3 regions of the Undibacterium sp. Ji83W genome follow, and region 3 is predicted to be linked to each of the others. Evidence: predicted binding sites of a transcription regulator. Region 3 holds the regulator's gene; each other region holds the start of a gene.
What was found. Region 3 encodes sigma-54, which starts transcription at its own class of promoters, with help from an activator protein. Its sites were predicted from a motif close to TGGCANGNAANCTGCTTT; they were not measured.

Region 1 (4,320 bases), on a different contig from region 3:
CCCAACTACACCGTAGCGACGAAGACAGTACTTTAGTACGGCTAGGCGCTGCAACGCAGCTGGGGCGGTTTTGCGTTAGTCCTACTGATTTAATTTTCAAGTATCCAGGTATCTTTGGTCCCACCGCCTTGCGATGAGTTGACGACCAGCGAACCCTCCTGCAAGGCCACCCGCGTCAGGCCACCAGGCACCATCGAGATAGTTTTGCCAGACAACACAAAAGGACGCAAATCAATATGGCGCGGGGCAATGCCGCTCTCAACAAAGGTAGGGCAGGCCGACAATGCCAGCGTAGGCTGGGCGATATAACCATCAGGCTTGGCCAGCAAACGCTGGCGGAAGTCTTCTATCTGCGCCTTGGTCGAAGCCGGGCCTACCAGCATGCCGTAACCACCCGCACCGTGCACTTCCTTGACCACCAGTTCACCCAAATTCGCCAGGGTATAAGACAAGTCTTCGGGCTTGCGGCACTGGTAAGTTGGCACGTTGTTCAAAATCGGTTCTTCAGTCAGATAAAACTTGATCATGTCCGGTACAAACGGATAGATCGATTTATCATCTGCGACGCCCGTGCCTATTGCGTTCGCCAGCGTCACACGGCCAGCGCGATACACCGACAACAAGCCAGGCACACCCAGAGAAGAGTCAGGCCGGAAAGCCAGCGGATCAAGAAAGTCATCATCAATACGGCGGTAAATCACATCAACACGTTTGGGCCCACGCGTGGTGCGCATGAAGACCGCATTGTCATTCACGAATAAATCCTGGCCTTCTACCAGTTCCACACCCATTTGCTGGGCCAGGAAGGCATGTTCAAAATAGGCAGAGTTATACATGCCCGGCGTCATAACCACCACGGTAGGGTTATCCACGCCCATAGGAGCGACTGAGCGCAGGTTATCCAGCAACATGTCAGGGTAATGATCAACCGGTGCAATCTTGTTACGCGCAAACAGCTCAGGAAAAAGCCGCATCATCATCTTGCGGTCTTCCAGCATGTAAGACACGCCGGACGGCACACGCAAGTTATCTTCAAGTACATAGAACTCACCCTCGCCAGCCCGCACAATATCCACACCTGCAATATGGGCATAAATGTCAGAAGCGACCGAAATACCCTGCATTTCAGGGCGATATTGAGCGTTTTTATAGATTTGTTCAGCCGGGATAATGCCCGCCTTGATGATATTCTGGGCGTGATAAATATCGTGAATGAACATGTTCAGCGCCTGCACCCGCTGTGCCAGGCCCTTTTGCAACTGCGCCCATTCACCCGCATGAATGATGCGCGGGATGATGTCAAACGGGATCAGCCTCTCCGTACCCGCATCATCACCATACACGGCAAAAGTAATACCCACACGCCGAAAGCTCAAGTCCGCCTCGGCCCGCTTGCGTTTCAATCGCTCGGCCGGTTGCTGCGCCAGCCAGTTGCAAAACTCACGGTAATGTTCCCGCGTCAATTCTCCGCCCGCGCCACCCGATACAGCGGCATCATAGGCGTGCATTTCATTGAAAAACTTGGCCATGTTCTAGTCTCTTGGTTACGGTTCCATTACAGCATATCAAGAAACGTGCCAGATAACATTGTGGCTAACCGTAGCGTGGTTTTTTTGTCGTTATCAGTAGGACTTACGCAAAACTGCCCCAGCTGCGTTGCAGCTCCTAGCCGTACTAAAGTACTGTCTTCGTCGCTGACGCCTTGCTGGGACAATTTTGCGTAAGTCCTACTCAAGAAATCTGGCAAAAAGAGCGGGGTGGTCTTTGACACTACACCAGATTAGCTGAACCGACGATAGTACAATGTTCATTTTTCTATCAAAGCTCAGGTTGTATGCCTAACAAAATGCGAGCACTACTATGTCTGTTGATGTTGTCAGCCACTTGCCGCCTGGCGGTTTCTGAAGACCGCAATCAACAGGCATTGACGGGTTTGCCAAACATGGCACAAGCAGCAGATGTCGCCAAAAGCAAACTGGGCCAGCAGATCTTTTTTGATAAAAACCTGAGCCGTGACGGCACCATAAGTTGTGCCACTTGCCATCAGCCGCAACTGGCTTTTAGCGATGGTAAAAAACTGGCAGAAGGTATCAAGGGACAAATTGGCACCCGCAACACCCCCAGCCTCATCAATGCAGCCTTTAATCAAAGCCAGTTCTGGGATGGCCGCCGCAGCACGCTTGAATCCCAGGCCATTGATCCATTTTTAAACCCGCGTGAACATGGCCTGCAAGACCAGCAAGCCATCCTCGCGGGTTTAAGCAAAGCTCCAGCTTACCGCGCATTGATACAGCAAGCCTATAACATCAAGCCAGCCGCAATAAGGCTCGAACAAGTCGCCAGTGCGCTGGCAAGTTTCGAGCGCACCCTGGTAGCAGGTGACAGCCCGTTTGACCGCTATTACTTTCAGCAAGACAAATCCAGCATCAGCCCCGCTGCACAACGCGGCCTGCAACTTTTCATGGGCAGTGCTCTATGCATCAACTGCCACAAGATAGAAAAGACGCATGCCTTGTTCGCCGACAACCAGTTCCATGGCCTGGGCGTAGGCTTTAAAAAGATTGAAGCCCGCCTACCTGAACTGACACAACGCCTGGTGCGCGCGCAAGAACAAAAAATCAGCCTGGACCAGGCAGTACTCAGCGATGAAGACATCGCAGAACTGGGCCGTTTTGCAGTCACACTCAAACCCGCAGACATCGCCAAATTCCGCACACCCAGTCTGCGCAACGTCGCGCTGACCGCACCCTATATGCACGACGGCAGCGTCGCCACGCTGGAAGCCGCAGTTGAAATGGAGATTTATTACCGCAGTGCCGAATCACAAAAGCCGCTGATACTCACCCCTTTGGAAAAAGCAGACCTGGTTGAATTTTTAAAATCCCTGACCAGTGCACCTTTGCCCAAGCATCTTTCATCAGCCCCAATGTCCAAATGATGTAGTGTTGGCAGCCGTGAGTGGGGATATTAAATTACTGCCATATTTTTCATCAGAAGTCTTGATTTTTAAGACAATAAAAGTAAAAAATAAATAAGTGAGCTTGCTCTCTTTGCATTATAGTTGTGCTGAATGCATGACTTAAATATAAATTAACTATTGTTCGTCCGTATCTTTACGGACTTCAGCCCCGATGCTGACAATGGATGAACGCAAAGGGATGACAATGCAGCACCGGTTTTGCCTGAAACATGGCCTTTTACACTTGTTGGCAATTGTGTTGGCAGCATGGAGCATGGTCATCCAGCTTTTTACAGCGCGGCCCCAGCGGGCCTTACTGTTGCTGGTATTTTGCCTGGGTAGTCATCTCGCATCACCTGCGTTGGCTGCTGAAGTCCAATATGTGTATGACAAACTTGGCCGTTTGGTCAGCGTGGTAGCGGCTGATGGCAACAGTGTGCAATACACTTATGATGCCGTTGGCAATATCCAGAACATACAAAAGAACGCCACTACGGCACTTGCCATTGCCGAATTTTCTCCCTCTAGTGGTAGTGCTGGCACAACGGTCACCATCTTTGGCAGCGGTTTTGATGCCATAGCCGCAAACAACATCGTCAAATTCAATGGCAAGCCCGCAACGGTGACAGCCGCCACAGCAAACAGCCTGACAGCAAACGCGCCAGCAGATGTCGCGACAGGCAAGATCACGATCAGCAACGCCAATGGCCTGGCCACCAGCAGTGCAGATTTTGTGGTTGGTGTCGCTGCAGCTCCCACTATCACTGGCTTCACTCCTACTATGGGTAGTAATGGCACGGTGGTGACTGTCAGTGGCAGCAACTATCAATTGAATAAAACCGACAACAAAGTCAGCTTTGGCAATAGCTTTGCCGCAGTGTCTTCTGCCACAAGCAGCAGCCTGCTGACCTCGCCACCAGCGTCGCCAGTATCGGGGAAAATTTCCATCTCTACGCCTTACGGGCAGGCTATCAGCTCCAGTGATTTCTATGGTTTGCCAGCTGGTGTGAGTTCGGCGGATATAGGGTATGCGGGGCGGTTGTTAGTCAATACGCCTGCTACGAAAGTATCGACAAGCACAGCTGGTAAGAAAATCGTGCTTCTGTTTGAGGGTGTAGGGCAGCAATACCTGTCTTTGTTATCGACAGCCGGAACATTTGCTGCCAACGTAAATGTCGCGGTGTACACGCCAGACGGCAGTCTTCTTGTCACTGGCAGTATCTTAAATACAGGCAATTTCGAATTGCCGAAATTACCTATCAGCGGAACATACACAATATTGCTTACACCCGGTTCAAGTGACAAAGGCGAATTGAACCTGGCTCTGATGTCTGCTGCTGCCATAAACACAGAAACCGCCT
Region 2 (4,320 bases), on a different contig from region 3:
TTGCGCCATGTACCAAGGTATTCATAGCGACTCCTTAAGCCTTGATTTTGAAAGAAGCTGCATAGGCAGCGGGGTTCTTGCCGTCCCAGACCGTACCATCCATGAGTTTGCTGCTGCGCATGACATCCCTGGGAACAGATACCTTGGCCATGGCCGCCGCGTCCTTGTACACATCGATGCGGTTGACTGCTTTCGCTACTGCCAGGTAATCAGGGTCAGCCTTGAGCAAACCCCAGCGCTTATGCTGGGTCAGGAACCACATGCCGTCCGACAGATAAGGGAAATTCACCGCACCATCGTTAAAGAATTTCATGTAGTTAGGGTCGTCCCAGGTCTTGCCCAGACCATTTTGATAGCGTCCCAAAATCCGTTGATTGATGACATCAACCGAGGTATTTACATAAGACTTGTCGGCAATGGTTTCTGCCATCTTGGTCTTGTTGGACAAGGATGCATCGATCCAGCGGCTGGCATCCAGGATCGCGGCGACAACTGCACGTGCAGTGTTGGGATATTTCTGTACGAATTCTGACGTAGTGCCCAATACTTTTTCAGGGTGGTCTTTCCAGATGTCTTGTGTAGTTGCTGCCGTGATGCCTATGCCATCCGCAATTGCGCGGTGATTCCAGGGCTCACCTACGCAATAACCATCCATATTACCAACCCGCATATTAGCCACCATTTGTGGTGGTGGCACGGTAATAACCTTGGCGTCTTTCATGGGGTTGATGCCATGTGCAGCCAGCCAGTAATACAACCACATGGCGTGGGTACCTGTGGGGAAAGTCTGGGCGAAGGTATATTCACGTTTGTCGGTTTGCATGAGCTTGGCCAAACCTGCACCATCAACCGCGCCCTTCTCTGCCAGTTTTTTTGACAGGGTAATTGCCTGGCCGTTATTGTTCAGCGTCATCAACACGGCCATGTCTTTTTTATTTCCGCCTACGCCCAGTTGCACACCATAGATCAGGCCATACAACACATGGGCTGCATCGAGTTCACCATTGACCAGTTTGTCACGCACGCTGGCCCAGGAAGATTCTTTACTGGGGATAATCTTGATACCGTATTTTTTATCAAAACCCAGTACTGATGCCATCACCACCGAAGCGCAATCAGTGAGCGGAATGAAGCCGATATGTACTTCTTCTTTTTCTGGTTTATCGGATCCCGCGGCCCATACTCCACCTGTACTCAAGCCCATGATGCCTGCCCCACTTGCCAGTGCAGCAGTTTGCAAGAAACTGCGACGTTTGAAATTCGGTTCATTTTCTTCCTGCGTCTTGATGAGATTGATAGAAGTTTCCTGATTCGACATGTCTGCACTCCAGCTAAAGTAATTTCTATAATGAAAAAAGGTGTCGTTCCACCACGGAAAACCGTGTGGAAAGACACCTTTGTCTTGTGAGGTGACCGCCGTTAGTCAGACTCACATTTTTTCTTAAGCACCAGCTTTGGCGCTTTCTTTTGATACAGCAATTGCCGTGCCAGCTTAAACACAAGGATTTATATCCTCAGACCATCCCTGCAAAACAAAACTTCCTTAAAAATCCACATCGGATTCGCACCTAAATGACGCAACGCACCATTTACACGCACAAATCTGGACTTACCCTCCTAGCAAATCCGCCACATCTAGCATGCGTTGCGCCAGGTCAACCAGTTTGAGGTTTTTTTCCATCGCCTGTTTGCGCATTTTTTGATAAGCCTCGTTTTCCGACAGATGATGACGCTCCATCAACAAACCCTTGGCCCGCTCTATGGTTTTGCGCTCATGCAACTTGGCCTTGGTATCAGATAATTCACTACGCAGCTTTTGATCCGCATTGAAGCGAGCCATCGCAACATCCAGCACAGGCTTGATGCGCTCAGACTGCAAACCTGCGACCACATAGGCAGACACACCCGCTTCCATGGCGGCGGCCATATTGGTTTGGCTACCATCTTCGGTGAACAAGACGATGGGGCGTGGGGCATCGCGGGTCAGCATGACCATGTGCTCGAGTACATCGCGCGAATCAGATTCGGCGTCAATGATGATCATGTCGGGCTGCAACTGGGCGATACGCTCACTCATATAAATATCGCCAGGAATAACGGCAATGATGTTGTAACCCGCTTGCAGCAAGCCTATGCGCAAGGCACGTGAACGCGCCAGCTGCGCCTGAGCATGCTCTTGCAATTCGTCTTCACGCTGGATAACAGTATTCACCACCACGATCCGCAGGCTGGGTGAGGTCAGTGTTGTCGCATCGTCATTATTTGCTTTGCCGCGCATTTGTGGCCCATGCCAGATATAATTACGTTCTATGAGTCATAGCAAGAATCGCACCAATCTCTGGCATGCAATGAAAACAAGCAGCGTATTGCGTTCTTGCAGGCATTGGCAATGGCTTAATTCTCTCCCCACTTAGAAACAAACATGATAGTTCTCGGCGTTGAATCCTCCTGTGACGAAACCGGTCTTGCCCTGTATGACACAGAGCGTGGTCTGCTTGCCCATGCCCTGCATTCACAAATCGCCATGCATCAGGAATATGGTGGAGTCGTGCCGGAACTGGCTTCACGCGATCACATACGCCGTGCCCTGCCCTTGTTGACTGAAGTATTGAGCAAGGCTAACGTAGACAAACAATCCATCGATGCAATTGCCTATACCCAGGGGCCCGGCCTTGCCGGTGCCTTGCTGGTTGGTGCCTCGGTTGCTTGCGGCCTGGCTATGGCGCTGGATAAGCCTGTACTGGGTGTGCATCATCTGGAAGGTCACCTGCTGTCACCATTGCTGGCCAGCCAGCCACCGGAGTTTCCCTTTATCGCCTTGCTGGTATCTGGCGGACACACGCAATTGATGCGTGTTGACGGCGTTGGCCGTTACCAGTTACTGGGTGAAACTCTGGACGATGCTGCCGGTGAAGCCTTTGACAAGTCAGCCAAATTGCTGGGCTTGTCTTATCCAGGTGGCCCGGCAATTTCACGCATGGCAGAATTTGGTGACCCTGCTGCTTATCAATTCCCACGCCCCATGCTGCATTCCAAAGACTTGAACTTCAGCTTTTCTGGCTTGAAGACAGCGGTATTGACGGTCGTGAAAAATCACCCTGCGAATATCTGCGAACAAGATAAAGCCAATATTGCACGCGGCTTTGTTGATGCCATCGTCGCGGTACTAACGGCCAAATGCATGACTGCAATGAAGGAAAGTGGTTTGAAGCGTCTGGTGATCGCTGGTGGCGTCGGTGCCAACCTGCAGTTGCGCGCCTCCTTGAACGCCGCAGCCGCAAAGAAACGTTTTCAGGTGTATTACCCGGAGCTGGAATTCTGTACCGACAATGGTGCAATGATCGCCTTTGCAGGAGCCATGCGCCTGAAAAACAATCCCGGCCTGGCAACGCGGGATTATGGCTTTAATGTCAAACCACGCTGGCCTTTGCAAGAATTGATTGCGGCTTGATCTTATCCAAGACCAAGCAAGACTATTTATAGATGCCACAGCCAACGATAACATTCTCGAATTTTTCCACATACATGGATTTGGGCTCTATTTGTTTCGTGGTGGGATTGACGAATTTATAATCCTGCCAGGCCTTACCCTTGGCTTTAACTAATTCTATACGCTCGCGTATAAAGAATTTGCCATCGACGTCGGTCAGGTCCATCATCTCTTTGCCGACCATTTTGGGATTCAGGTGGGCGAGATTTTTACCATTCATGTCATACACGACCACGTACAAGTCGCGGTCCTGATACTGACCATCGCGCTTATTGACTTCTGTGATGGTTGCCTCGACACCATGTTTTTTCATTGCATCGATGGCCTTTTGCACCATGGCTTTGGCCTCGTTGGCACTGCCATGTTCCGCCGCAAAGGCCGAAAAGCTCATCAGACTCAGGGATAAAAATCCAGCCATCCAAAGTTTCACGAATCGCGTCAGCATAAGCAAACCCCTCATTGATGGATAAAAAGCATGGAGCTTTTTAAGCATAAATGAGGGGCAGAGAATAATCTAGATTTATTTACAATCTTTAAGACTTATCTTTTCTTGGCCTCTTTTGCTACCGTCTTTTTGCTGCCAAGGCGGCTTTCCTTGCCAGCAATCAGATTGGCGATATTCTGGCTGTGGCGATATACCAATAAGGCACTCATGATGGCGATGGACAGCATTTTGACATCAGGGCCGAACAGCAGGCCGTAATAAAAAGGCGCAAAAATCGCCGCAACCAAAGCTGCAAGTGATGAATAACGAAAGGCAAACGCGACCATCATCCAGCTCACCAGCGTTGCCACACCCAGCCAGATATCGATACCGATCAATACACCGG
Region 3 (4,320 bases):
GGCTTTATCGGTGACGATGTGATTGATTTGCCAATACTGACAAGAGTTGGCTTTGCTGCCAGCGTACCGAATGCCCATGCCGAAGTCCAACAACGCGTGCTATACATTACCAAAGCCACTGGCGGCCAGGGTGCCGCGCGCGAAGTCTGCGACTTCATCCTGCGTGCCCAGGGTAAATATGAACAGGCTTTGCAAGCATATCTGACATGAAATCCCACATGACCATAGACCGCTTCCGCATCTGGCTGGCCGTGATCCTGCTGGGTGTCCTGACCCTGGGTACTATCTGGGTCATGGAGGTCATACGCCGTAATGCCAACGACGAGCAAAACCGCAGCTCGGCCAGGTCAGCGCCTGATTATTATGTAGAGAAATTCAATTTCATACGCCTGTCGAATAATGGCAAAGCCAATTACCACATCACCGGCGACAGCCTGGTGCATTTGCCGCGTACTGACAATATAGAAATCAAGCACCCGCAAATCAACAGCTTTGACCAGGACAGGCCGCCCCTGCACCTGCGTGCTGACCTGGCCGTGGTGTCACAAAAATCATCGCTGGTCACACCCAGGCGCGAGCATGATGAAGTTCACCTTCATGATCATGTCAGCATGGAAAGGCCAGAGGGCCTGAGCTCACAATTCGTGCGCGTGGAATCAGATTATCTCTTGCTACTGCCGGATGATGATATCGTGAAAACCGACAAGCCAATATTGATCACGACCGGCAAAGCGGTATCCACGGCGACTGGCATGATTGCCAATAATTCTACCCAACATCTGTCGATGCTGAGCAAGGTTCACATTCAACTCAAGAAGCGTGAAGCAGCTCCCAAAGCAGACAGCAAATAATCAAGAAAGCGAATATGCGTATGATCAATACACCATTCAGCGTCGCCCGCTTATTTAGCCTGGCCTGCCTGAGCCTGGCCTGTGTTTCTGCCCATGCAGAAAAGGCCGACAGTAATAAAGAGACCATCATCGAAGCCGGTTATGGCGAGAGTGATGGCAAGACCAGTGTGCGCAGACTGTCCAAGGGTGTCTCGCTGGTGCGCGGTACACTGAACGTCAAGGCAGAAAATGCCGTCGTCACCGAAGGCCCGAATGGCGATCAGTTTGTCGTCCTGACTGGCGGCAGTAACCGCAAGGTCAGCTTCCGCCAAAAACGTGATGGCGGCCCTGATCTGTGGGTAGATGGCGAAGCTGACCGTGCCGAATACAATCAAAGTACAGAAATCGTCAAATTCATTTCCAAGGCCAAGGTGCGCTACCTGGAAGGCAAGCGTGTCACCCAGGAACAAGAAGGCGAATACCTGTCTTACGATAGCAAGAATGACTTTTTCATCGGCACCAACTCGACCAGTGGCCAGCATGTGGATGGTTCTGGCAGCCTGAAAATCATCTTGCAACCAAAACCAGAAAAACAGGCTAATTAAGATGACAGTACAGTCCAGCAGCACCTTGCTCGTCAAGGGCCTGCAAAAGCGCTATGGCGCGCGCCAGGTGGTGCGCGATGTTTCCCTGCTACTGAAAAGCGGTGAAGTAGTGGGTTTGCTGGGGCCGAATGGCGCAGGCAAGACCACCTCGTTTTACATGATCGTTGGACTGGTACCTTCCGACGCCGGGGATATCACGATTGATGATGTGAATATTTCACAACTGCCTATCCATGAGCGGGCGGTACTGGGTTTGTCTTATCTGCCGCAAGAAGCTTCGGTATTTCGCAAGCTGACGGTGGAAGACAATATCCGCGCCGTACTCGAATTGCAAAAAGACAGCGAAGGCAAATATCTTGGTGCCAAGAAAATTGAGCAAAGGCTCAATGCTCTGCTGGCAGATTTGCAGATAGAAAAAATACGCGAGAGCCAGGCGCTGTCACTTTCAGGTGGCGAACGCCGCCGGGTAGAGATTGCCCGCGCTCTGGCCACCAACCCCCGCTTTGTGTTGCTGGATGAACCCTTTGCTGGTGTTGACCCGATTGCCGTGATCGAGATCCAGCGCATTGTGCGCTTCCTCAAGGAACGCGGCATAGGCGTGTTGATCACGGACCATAATGTGCGCGAGACCCTGGGTATCTGTGATCACGCTTACATCATTAATCAAGGCGCGGTACTTGCCAGTGGCAAGCCTGACGACATCATACAAAATGAATCTGTACGTCGCGTTTATCTCGGAGAACATTTCCGGATGTGACGGGAATCATCATGAAACAAAGCCTGCAACTACGTACCTCACAACATCTGGCCTTGACGCCGCAATTGCAGCAATCAATACGATTATTGCAGTTATCGACTTTGGAATTGCATCAGGAGCTGGAGACGCTGCTGACTGACAATCCCATGCTGGAACGCGTCGATGATCCGCTCGACCACGCCGTGCGCCTGCTGGCCGACGGTGCCATCAATACCAGCAGCACTTCTGCCGATGCCGGCATGGAAGCACCCGCAGCAAGAGAAGACAGTGACAGGGCTGCTGAACCAGTGGCGGCTGATGCTGAAACCGTCATCAGCAATGACAGCACTACCTCCAGTGAAGAAGACTGGGGCTTTGATGACGTGCAGCATGGCAGCAAATCAGGCGATGATGAAGATGGCCGCCCGCAACTGGGCGCAGCCCATGTCACCCTGCGTGAACACTTGCTGGAACAGATGCGCCTGAACCTGCGCGAACCACGTGACCGCGCCCTGGTCGAGCTGATGATAGATGCGCTGGACAGCAATGGTTACCTGACTGAAACACTGGATGAAATACATGCCAGTTTGCCACTGGAACTTTGTGTAGAACCAGAAGAGCTGGCTTTTGCCCTGAACATGCTGCAAAGCTTTGACCCGGCTGGTGTCGGCGCACGCAGCCCCTCAGAGTGCCTGGCATTGCAAATCAGGCGCTTGCCCAAGATCGCTTTTGTCACGCGCAGGCTGGCGTTGCAAATTGTTGAAACGCAACTGACTTTATTTGCGCAAAGAGATTTCACCAAACTCAAGAAAATCCTCGACTGTGATGATGAAGATTTGCGCGATGCACAAACTGTCATCCGCATGTGCAAACCCAGGCCCGGCATCGCTTTTGCTGCCGATGAATCTGACTATGTGGTGCCAGATGTCATCGTCAGAAAATCGGGCAATGGCTGGCAAGTCATGCTGAATCAGGACGTCATGCCCAGGCTGCGGGTAAGCAGCATGTATGCCAACATCATGAAACAAAACCGCGGCGAAGCAGGCATGGGCGCACAGCTACAGGAAGCGCGCTGGCTCATCAAGAACATGCGGCAACGCTTCGAGACCATATTGCGCGTTGCACAAGCGATAGTCGAAAGGCAACGCAATTTTTTCACGCATGGTGCTGTTGCCATGCGCCCCCTTGTTTTGCGCGAAATTGCTGATACACTAGGATTACACGAGAGCACTATCTCACGTGTTACAACTCAAAAATACATGTTGACCCCACATGGCATGTTTGAGTTGAAGTACTTTTTCGGCAGCCATGTCGCGACGGAAACAGGGGGTGAAGCATCTTCCACCGCGATACGTGCACTCATCAAGCAGTTGATAGGAGCAGAAGACCAGAAAAGCCCACTCTCTGATAGCAAAATTGCAGACATGCTGGGTGAACAGGGCATGGTAATTGCCCGACGGACAGTTGCCAAATACCGTGAAGCCCTGAAAATCCCCCCAGTCAGTTTGCGTAAATCTTTGTAAGCAGTCCTTGTAATCACGGTTTGAATTGCTATATATGATTTAGCTCAAGGCAAATAAATGCCATGCGCTTATTGTTAAAGCAAGTAACATCACTATAGGAGCACAGTATGAATCTCACCATCAGTGGACACCACGTCGAAGTAACTCCTGCAATTCGTGAATATGTACATACCAAACTAGAACGTATCAGGCGGCATTTCGACCAGGTCATTGATATCGCCGTCATCCTGACGGTGGACAAGCTCCGGGAAAAGGAAAAACGACACAAAGCCGACATTAATTTGCATATCAGCGGTAAAGATATCCACGTTGAAAGTCTGGCGCATGATCTGTATGCAGCAATCGATGCACTGGTAGACAAACTTGATCGCCAGGTCATCAAGCATAAAGATAAAATGCAAGACCATCAGCACGACGCCATCAAGCACATACCTGATCCGGCCTCGGCTTCATAAGACCCCAGTCCTTACCCGAACAGGGTTGTGGACATCCAAAACAAGGACGCTAGAAGGCGTCCTTTTTGTTGGGTGAATGGTTTCTTGTAGGTCTAGTTTCTGACATTTAAAATAAATAATTTACTTTTATTGTCGTTTGTCACATACGCTGCTTAACAAGCTGCGAGTTAG

Region 1: ACO0LD_RS30590 (circularly permuted type 2 ATP-grasp protein) is a predicted target of sigma-54. The motif match lies at 1,563-1,580, and genes of this name have one in related genera.
Region 2: ACO0LD_RS22560 (ANTAR domain-containing response regulator) is a predicted target of sigma-54. The motif match lies at 2,317-2,334, and genes of this name have one in related genera.

What each region holds. Positions count from the first base shown of each region.
Region 1 covers NZ_JBMPOZ010000037.1:13,410-17,729, reverse strand. The annotation lists gene ACO0LD_RS30590 (circularly permuted type 2 ATP-grasp protein) at 90-1,529, opposite strand; gene ACO0LD_RS30585 (cytochrome-c peroxidase) at 1,847-2,938, shown strand; gene ACO0LD_RS30580 (IPT/TIG domain-containing protein) at 3,234-4,320, shown strand, end outside.
Region 2 covers NZ_JBMPOZ010000016.1:70,998-75,317, forward strand. The annotation lists gene ntrB (nitrate ABC transporter permease) at 1-25, opposite strand, end outside; gene ACO0LD_RS22555 (CmpA/NrtA family ABC transporter substrate-binding protein) at 35-1,318, opposite strand; gene ACO0LD_RS22560 (ANTAR domain-containing response regulator) at 1,610-2,278, opposite strand; gene tsaD (tRNA (adenosine(37)-N6)-threonylcarbamoyltransferase complex transferase subunit TsaD) at 2,423-3,451, shown strand; gene ACO0LD_RS22570 (cache domain-containing protein) at 3,474-3,935, opposite strand; gene plsY (glycerol-3-phosphate 1-O-acyltransferase PlsY) at 4,031-4,320, opposite strand, start outside.
Region 3 covers NZ_JBMPOZ010000034.1:33,399-37,718, forward strand. The annotation lists gene ACO0LD_RS30155 (KdsC family phosphatase) at 1-210, shown strand, start outside; gene lptC (LPS export ABC transporter periplasmic protein LptC) at 207-851, shown strand; gene lptA (lipopolysaccharide transport periplasmic protein LptA) at 866-1,435, shown strand; gene lptB (LPS export ABC transporter ATP-binding protein) at 1,437-2,192, shown strand; gene ACO0LD_RS30175 (RNA polymerase factor sigma-54) at 2,204-3,694, shown strand; gene hpf (ribosome hibernation-promoting factor, HPF/YfiA family) at 3,802-4,149, shown strand.